DNA from 2 places in the Streptomyces sp. NPDC053048 genome. Region 1 is predicted to be linked to the other one. Evidence: predicted binding sites of a transcription regulator. Region 1 holds the regulator's gene; the other holds the start of a gene.
The links. Region 1 encodes HspR, which represses chaperone genes until heat shock. Its sites were predicted from a motif close to TTGAGNNNNNNNNNCTCAA; they were not measured.

Region 1 (4,412 bases):
AAGATGACCGTCACCGGCGGCTCCTCGCTCGCCAAGGACGAGGTCGACCGCATGCGCCAGGAGGCCGAGCAGTACGCGGAGGAGGACCACCGCCGCCGCGAGGCCGCCGAGACCCGCAACCAGGGCGAGCAGCTCGTCTACCAGACCGAGAAGTTCCTCAAGGACAACGAGGACAAGGTCCCCGGCGAGGTCAAGACCGAGGTCGAGACCGCCGTGGCCGAGCTGAAGGAGAAGCTCAAGGGCGAGGACACGGCCGAGATCCGCACCGCGACCGAGAAGGTCGCCGCGGTCAGCCAGAAGCTCGGCCAGGCCATGTACGCCGACGCCCAGGCCACTCAGGCCGCGGGCGGCGCCGAGGGCGCCGGTGCCGGTGCCGGTGCCGCGGGCGCCAAGGCCGAGGACGACGTCGTCGACGCCGAGATCGTGGACGACGAGAAGCCGAAGGGCGGTGCGTCGGCGTGACGGAGGAGACCCCGGGCTTCGACGAGAACGAGAAGCCTGAAGGCCCCTCCGACGCCACCACTCCCGACGACGCGGCGAAGGCCGCCGGGTCCGCCGACAAGGCGGGCCCGGCCGGCCCGGCCCCCACGGGCGAGGAACTCGTCGAGGTAGGCCTCCAGGCACAGCTGGACCAGGCCCAGGCCGCGCTCAACGAGCGCACCGCGGACCTCCAGCGGCTTCAGGCCGAGTACCAGAACTACCGTCGCCGTGTGGAGCGGGACCGTGCCACGGTCAAGGAGATCGCCGTCGCGAACCTCCTGTCCGAGCTCCTGCCCACGCTCGACGACATCGGTCGCGCCCGTGACCACGGCGAGCTCGTCGGCGGCTTCAAGTCCGTCGCCGAGTCGCTGGAGACGGTCGTGTCGAAGATGGGTCTGCAGCAGTTCGGCAAGGAGGGCGAGCCCTTCGACCCGCTGGTGCACGAGGCCCTGATGCACAGCTACGCGCCGGACGTCACCGAGACCACGTGCGTGCAGATCCTGCAGCCGGGGTATCGGATCGGCGACCGGACGATCCGCCCGGCGCGGGTCGCGGTCGCCGAGCCGCAGCCGGGCGCGAGCCCGAAGGCCGACGAGGCGTCGGACGAGGAGAGCGGTGGCCCGGAAGAGGGCTGACGCCCTGGGTGACGGGAAGGAGGGACGTCGGGGATGAGCCTGAGCAGGGACTTGCTGGAGAAGGACCTCTACAAGGTCCTCGGCGTTCCCAAGGACGCCACCGAAGCGGAGATCAAGAAGGCGTACCGGAAGCTCGCCCGCGAGTACCACCCGGACGCCAACAAGGGCGACTCCTCGGCCGAGGAGCGCTTCAAGGAGATCTCCGAGGCGAACGACGTCCTTGCCGACGCCAAGCGCCGCAAGGAGTACGACGAGGCGCGCGCCCTGTTCGGCAACGGCGGTTTCCGCCCGGGGCCGGGCGGCGGCGGCTCGTTCAACTTCGACCTGGGTGACCTCTTCGGGGGCGCCCAGGGCGGCGGTGGTGCCGGGGCCGGCGGCTTCGGCGGCGGCCTGGGCGATGTGTTCGGCGGCCTGTTCAACCGGGGCGGTACGAGCACGCGCACCCAGCCGCGCCGCGGCCAGGACATCGAGTCCGAGGTGACGCTCAACTTCACCGAGGCGGTGGAGGGGGCCACGGTCCCGCTGCGGATGTCCTCCTCGGCGGCGTGCAAGAACTGCTCCGGCACCGGAGACAAGAACGGCACGCCCCGCGTCTGCCCGACCTGCGTCGGCACCGGCCAGGTGTCGCGCGGCACGGGCGGCGGCTTCTCGCTGACCGACCCCTGCCCCGACTGCAAGGGGCGCGGGCTGATCCCCGAGAACCCCTGCGACGTCTGCCACGGCAGCGGGCGGGCCAAGTCGGCGCGCACGATGCAGGTCCGCATCCCCGCCGGCGTCTCCGACGGCCAGCGGATCCGGCTGCGGGGCAAGGGCGCACCGGGCGAGCGCGGCGGCCCCAACGGCGATCTGTACGTCGTCGTCCACGTCGGCACGCACCCGGTCTTCGGGCGCAAGGACGACAACCTCACCGTCACCGTGCCCGTCACCTTCGTGGAGGCGGCGCTGGGCGGCGAGGTGAAGGTCCCCACGCTCGGCGGGCCGCCGGTGACCCTGAAGCTGCCCGCGGGCACGCCCAACGGCCGCACCATGCGCGCCCGCGGCAAGGGCGCGGTACGCAAGGACGGCACTCGCGGCGACCTCCTGGTCACCGTCGAGGTGGCCGTTCCCAAGGACCTCGGCGACAAGGCCCGGGAAGCCCTGGAGGCCTACCGCGAGGCGACCGCGGGTGAGGACCCGCGAGCGGAGCTGTTCCAGGCCTCGAAGGGAGCGTGAACCCCATGGAAGGTGTCGGCCGCCGACGCAACCCCTATGAGCTGACCGACGAGTCGCCGGTCTACGTCATCTCCGTCGCCGCCCAGCTCTCGGGGCTGCATCCGCAGACCCTGCGGCAGTACGACCGCCTCGGCCTGGTCTCCCCGGACCGCACGGCCGGGCGCGGTCGGCGCTACTCGGCGCGCGACATCGAGCTGCTGCGGCAGGTCCAGCAGCTGAGCCAGGACGAGGGCATCAACCTGGCCGGCATCAAGCGCATCATCGAGCTGGAGAACCAGGTGGCGGCGCTCAGTGCCCGTGTCGCCGAGCTCCAGGCCGTCGCCGACGGCGCGGCGGCGGCCATGCAGCAGCGCGAGGCCCAGGTCCACGCCTCGTACCGCCGCGACCTGGTGCCGTACCAGGACGTCCAGCAGGCCGGCGCGCTGGTCGTCTGGCGTCCGCGGCGGGACCGGGAACGCTGACATCGCACGGCGGGGCCGGGAGAGCGGCAGCTCTCCCGGCCCTTTCGCTTGCCCGGCTCCTTTGCCCCGCGTGCTCACGCGGAGTTATCCACAGGCCTGGACGGTGACGGTGAGTGGCCGGGACACTCGGGGCATGACGGGGGACGGGACTTCATTGCGGGCCCTGGCGGATGCCCAGGGCGGGGTGGTGCTCACGGCGCAGGCACTGGCCGGGGGCTGGACGCGGGGGCGGCTGAGCCGGTTCCTGGCGGCGGAGGGGTGGACGCGCGTCCGGCCGGGGGTGTGGCTGGTGCCGGGGCGCGAGGTGGGACCGGCGGAGTTGCTGTGGACGCATCAGCTGCTGCGGCCGGAGCTGGTGGCCAGTCACTGGTCGGCGGCGCTGCTGCACGGCGTGGAGATCCGGCCGGTCGACAGGGTCGAGTTCACCAGAGCCGGAGGCGGGGCAGTGGCCGGGGCCGGTGCCGTGACGGGGGCGACGCTGCACCGGCTGCCGCTGGAACCGGGGGAGGTGACCCGCGTGGCGGGCCTGCGGGCGACCACGATCGCCCGGACGATGGCGGATCTGCTCAGAGCGGGCCCCCGGGACGACGTCCTGGTGGCCGTCGATTCGGCCCTGAGCTGGCGGCACGGCGGGGCGGCGGGGGCACGGGGGTCGCGCAGACCGCCGCTCACCACGCTCGACGCGATCGGACGGGCCCTGACGGCCGCGCCCTCGCTGCGCGGCGCACGCGTGGCCGCCTGGTGGCTGGCGATGGCGGACCCCAGGGCGGGATCACCGGCCGAGACGGTCGCCCGGCTGCGGATGCACGACGCCGGGCTGTGTCCCGAGACCCAGGTGATGCTCGTGGTCCCGGACAGCGGCCGCCGGGTCTACCCCGACTTCCTCTTCCGGCCGCAGGGGGTCGCCGTGGAGACCGAGGGGTACGCCTGGCACGGCAGCAGGGCGCAGCACCAGCGGGACGTCATACGGTTCAACGACCTGGCGGCGTGCCCGGAGGTGCGCCGGGTCCTGCGGTTCACCACGGCCGACGTCTATCACCGGCCGGCCATGATGATCCGCGACATCCGCAACGCGCTGGGGTGAGGGCCCGGGTGGTGAGGGCCTGGGGGTGGTGAGGGCCCGGGGTTCAGCCGCGGCCCATGGCCCGGGTGACGGTGATCTCGATGACGATCCGGTCGGGGTTGGGCAGCGGGGTCCGCTGGTAGCGCTCGGCGTAGCGGGCGACGGCGTCGGCCACGGCGGCCTCCTCGGTACGGACGACCGCGCGGCCCTCGAGGGTGGCCCAGCGCTTGCCCTCCAGCTGGCAGACCGCGACGCGTGCGCCGTCGGGTCCGGCGGCCAGCACATTGAGGGCCTTGCGGCTGTTCTTGCCGGTGATGACCCGGGCGATGCCGGCCTCCGGGTCGAAGGTGACGCCGACGGGGACGACGTGCGGGGAGCCGTCGGGACGGGGGGTGGTGAGGGTGCATATGTGCCGCTCGCGCCAGAAGGCGAGGTAGGCGGGGTCGGGGTTGCGGAGGTCCTGGGCCATGACGGGAAGCCTAGGGGGCGCGGGTGCCTCGCGGTCGCGTGTCCCGGCCGCGGGGGCTTCACTCACAAGTGGGGCATTTCGCCGGTCCACGC
Region 2 (4,412 bases), on a different contig from region 1:
CGGCTGCCATGCCTCGGCGGTGTCCACCGCCGCGGGCCCGTCGCCCGCGGTACGTACCTGAAATCCCTCGGCCCGCAGCCGGGCCGCGATGGCGTCCGTGATCGTCCTGTCGTCCTCGACGATCAGTACCCGGCGCTGCGCCCCGGCAGAGGCTGCGGCGCCGTTCGGGCCGATGTGTGTCTGCTCCATGCGCCCCGCCCCTAGCGTCTTCCGAATGCGTTTTCGCTGGCAGTCGTGCAGCTGTGGAAGGCAGGGTACGGGCACCCGGCGCGGCTCGGCTACGCGGCGCGGATGCCGAGGTGGACCACGTCGGGGACGCCTCGGGCAACGGTGATCTCTTCAGTAATAACCCCGGCGAACCCGGCATTCCGTAGGGTTTGTTCGAATGCCGGGGAGGGCTGCGCGGACCAGACGGCGAGCACTCCGCCGGGGGTCAGCCGGGCCCGGCAGGCGGCGAGGCCCGAGGGGGAGTAGAGGCTGTCGTTGTCGTCCGTGACGGTCCAGTCGGGGCCGTTGTCGATGTCGAGGCAGAGGGCGTCGAAGCGGGCGTGCGGGGCGTCAGGGATATCCGCTGTGTGCAGATAGGTGACCAGGTCGTCGTGGACGATCTCCGTCCGGGGGTCGGCCAGCGCCCGGCCGGAGATCTCGGCCAGCGGACCGGTGCGGTGCCAGTCGATCACCGCGGCCTCGCGCTCGACGACGGTGATCCGCCCCCAGCGCGGCTCTCCGGCCGCCCGCGCCAGCGAGAAGCCGACGCCCAGCCCGCCGATCAGGACCGAGGGCGCCGGGCGGCCGGCGGGCAGCGCGCCCAGGGCCGCGTCCACGAGCAGGCGCTCGGAACGGCCGTCGGCGGTGTCCATCAGGAAGCAGCCGTTGGCGATGATCTCGTAGTGCGCCCCCCGCCGCCGCAGCACGACCTCCCCGTGCGGGCCCTCGCGGCGCTCGATCGTGACGGGTGCGTCGCCGGCGTACTGCTGCCGGGTGTCCGGGACGGTCATTCGCATGCCTCCACAGTGATCGGCTCAGTGATCGATTCAATGATCGGCGACGGCCCCGCCGACGCGACCGCGCGTCAAGAGGTTGACAAGGGTGACCGGAGTCACGTCCAGGGGTTGAATCGGCGGGCGGCTGTGCACCTTAATGTTCCAGTGCGGGTCTTTCGAACGCCGGACGGGCCCGCGGGGAAAGGGGCTCGGTCCGGGTGACTGCGGTTGACGCCGACGTGAAAACCGAAGCGGCGCCCTCGCGCCGCCGGCGTGTGCTCCGCGGGCTCGGCCTACTGCTGCCGACGCCGACCGGGACGCCGTTCACCTTCTTCTACGGCCTGGTCCTCGTCGCCACCGCCCTCTACACCCACCTCGGCGACGAGGCCACTGTCGACGAACTGCTGCGCGAGTCCAGCACGGACGCGGCCCACCTGGCCGACCAGCCGCTGTTCGTCCTCGTCGCCAGCGCCCTGTGGGTGGCAGGCGGCCTGTACTCCGCCTACGTTCCGGTCTTCGCCCTGGTGATGACGGCGCTGGAGCGCCGCGTCGGCGGCGCCCGCACGGCCGGGGTCTTCCTCGCCGGGCACGTCCTGGCCACGCTGGCCACGGAGCTGCCCGTCGCGGGCGCGGTCGCCGCGGGCCGGCTGCCCGAGGCCTCGCTGCACCGCCTCGACTACGGCATCAGCTTCGGCCTGATGGCGTCCGTCGGCGCACTGTCGGGGCTGCTGCCGAGCCGCTGGAAGTGGCTCCTGCTGGGCATAGCCGGGGCGATGTGCGCCCAGGACCTGATCGAGCTCGTCGACCCGCTGGCCAGCTGGGGCCACCCGATCGCGCTGCTGACGGGCATCGCCTGCCGGTCGCTGCTCCGCGACGAGCCGCCGCCCCCACCCCCTCCGGGCGGTGCCGCGGAGAGCGTGCTGCCGCTTCCGGTGCCGCGCCAGCGCGTGGCGGAGCCGGAGCCGGAGCGCGAGGACGCGCTGCGCCGGGGCTGAGAGCTCCCGAGAGTTTCTCGAACGCCGGTCGGGCTGATTTTCGGCCCGGCCGGCGTTTTCGCACGGTGGGGACAGCGCCGTGATCGCCCACAGCGAACAGAGCCCGGACCCCGGGAACAAGCGAGGCAGCCCGAGCATTGAGTCGGCATAGCTCAACTTGCCTGCCGAAGGGGAGATCATGGCTTCGACGTCCACACCGCTCACCCTGCCCGTGCTGCCGCTCGACGACGAGGTGGTGCTGCCCGGCATGGTCGTACCCCTGGACCTTTCGGACGCGGAGGTAAGGGCCGCCGTCGAGGCGGCACAGGCCGCGGCGACCGGCGAGGGCTCGGGCGCCAAGCCGCGCGTGCTGCTGGTGCCGCGCGTCGACGGCACCTACGCGGGCGTGGGCACACTCGGCACGGTCGAGCAGGTGGGCCGGCTGTCCGACGGCGACCCGGGCGCCCTCATCCGCGGCGTCCGCCGGGTGCGGATCGGCGCCGGCACCACCGGCCCCGGCGCCGCCCTGTGGGTCGAGGGCACCCCGATGGAGGAGATCACCCCGGACCCCGTGCCCGGTGCGGTCACCGAGCTGATGAAGGAGTACAAGGCCCTCGCCACCAGCTGGCTGCGCAAGCGCGGCGCCTGGCAGGTGGTCGACCGCGTCCAGGCCATCGACGACGTCTCACTCCTCGCCGACAACTCCGGCTACTCGCCCTTCCTGACCGTCGCCCAGCGCGTCGAGCTGCTGGAGACCGCCGACCCGGTGGCCCGGCTCAAGCTCGCCGTGAAGTGGCTCGGCGACCACCTTGCCGAGCAGGACGTCGCCGAGTCCATCGCCAAGGACGTCCAGGAGGGCGTCGACAAGCAGCAGCGCGAATTCCTGCTGCGCCGCCAGCTCGAGGCCGTCCGCAAGGAGCTCGCCGAGCTCAACGGCGACCCGGAGAACGAGTCCGAGGACTACCGCGCCCGCGTCGAGGCCGCCGGCCTGCCGGAGAAGGTCCGCGAGGCCGCCCTGAAGGAGGTCGGCAAGCTCGAGCGCGCCTCCGACCAGAGCCCCGAGGGCGGCTGGATCCGCACCTGGCTCGACACGGTTCTGGAGATGCCCTGGAACAAGCGCGCCGAGGACGCCTACGACATCCCGGGCGCCAGGGCCGTGCTCGACCGGGACCACGCGGGCCTGGAGGACGTCAAGGAACGGATCACCGAGTACCTGGCGGTGCGCAAGCGGCGCGCCGATCGGGGGCTGGGCGTGGTCGGCGGGCGGCGCGGGGGCGCGGTGCTCGCGCTCGTCGGCCCGCCCGGTGTCGGAAAGACCTCGCTGGGCGAGTCCGTCGCCCGCGCGATGGGCCGCGACTTCGTCCGTGTGGCGCTCGGCGGCGTCCGCGACGAGGCGGAGATCCGCGGCCACCGGCGCACGTACGTGGGAGCGCTGCCCGGCCGGATCGTGCGCGCCATCAAGGAGGCCGGTTCGATGAACCCGGTCGTCCTCCTCGATGAGATCGACAAGGTCGGCTCGGACTTCCGGGGCGACCCGGCGGCCGCCCTGCTCGAGGTCCTCGACCCGGCCCAGAACCACACCTTCCGCGACCACTATCTGGAGGTCGAGCTCGACCTCTCGGACGTCGTCTTCCTGGCGACGGCCAACGTCCTGGAGGCCATCCCGGAGGCCCTGCTCGACCGCATGGAGCTGGTCCGCCTCGACGGCTACACCGAGGACGAGAAGGTCGTCATCGCCCGCGACCACCTGCTGCCCAGGCAGCTGGAGCGGGCCGGCATGGAGCCGGGCGAGATCACGCTGGAGGACGGGGCCCTGCGCAAGCTGGCGGGCGAGTACACGCGCGAGGCGGGCGTGCGCAACCTCGAGCGGGCGGTGGCCAGGCTGCTGCGCAAGATCGCGGCCCAGCACGAACTGGGTGAGCGCGAGCTGCCCTTCACCGTCGGCGCCGACGAGCTGCGCCCGCTGATCGGGCGGCCGCACCACACGCCCGAGTCCGCCCAGGACCCGGCCGAGCGCCGCACGGCCGTCCCCGGCGTGGCCACGGGCCTGGCGGTCACGGGCACCGGCGGCGACGTCCTCTTCGTCGAGGCGTCGCTGGCCGACCCGGAGACCGGCGGCGCGGGCGTGACCCTCACCGGCCAGCTGGGCGACGTCATGAAGGAGTCGGCGCAGATCGCGCTCTCCTTCCTGCGCTCGCACGGGGCCGAGCTGGAGCTGCCGGTCGCCGACTTCAAGGAACGCGGCGTCCACCTGCACGTACCGGCGGGCGCCGTCCCCAAGGACGGCCCGAGCGCGGGCGTCACGATGACGACGGCCCTGGCCTCGCTGCTCTCCGGCCGCCAGGTGCGGCCGGACGTGGCGATGACCGGCGAGGTCTCCCTGACGGGCCGCGTCCTGCCCATCGGCGGCGTGAAGCAGAAGCTGCTGGCCGCGCAGCGGGCGGGCGTCACCACG

Region 2: a site for HspR is predicted at 2,116-2,134, ahead of lon (endopeptidase La). Genes of this name have one in related genera too.

What each region holds. Positions count from the first base shown of each region.
Region 1 covers NZ_JBITZS010000012.1:126,470-130,881, forward strand. The annotation lists gene dnaK (molecular chaperone DnaK) at 1-462, shown strand, start outside; gene grpE (nucleotide exchange factor GrpE) at 459-1,115, shown strand; gene dnaJ (molecular chaperone DnaJ) at 1,149-2,327, shown strand; gene ACIG36_RS29415 (heat shock protein transcriptional repressor HspR) at 2,333-2,788, shown strand; gene ACIG36_RS29420 (hypothetical protein) at 2,922-3,872, shown strand; gene ACIG36_RS29425 (pyridoxamine 5'-phosphate oxidase family protein) at 3,916-4,320, opposite strand.
Region 2 covers NZ_JBITZS010000011.1:240,120-244,531, forward strand. The annotation lists gene ACIG36_RS28750 (response regulator transcription factor) at 1-189, opposite strand, end outside; gene ACIG36_RS28755 (spermidine synthase) at 279-1,004, opposite strand; gene ACIG36_RS28760 (rhomboid-like protein) at 1,202-1,978, shown strand; gene lon (endopeptidase La) at 2,157-4,412, shown strand, end outside.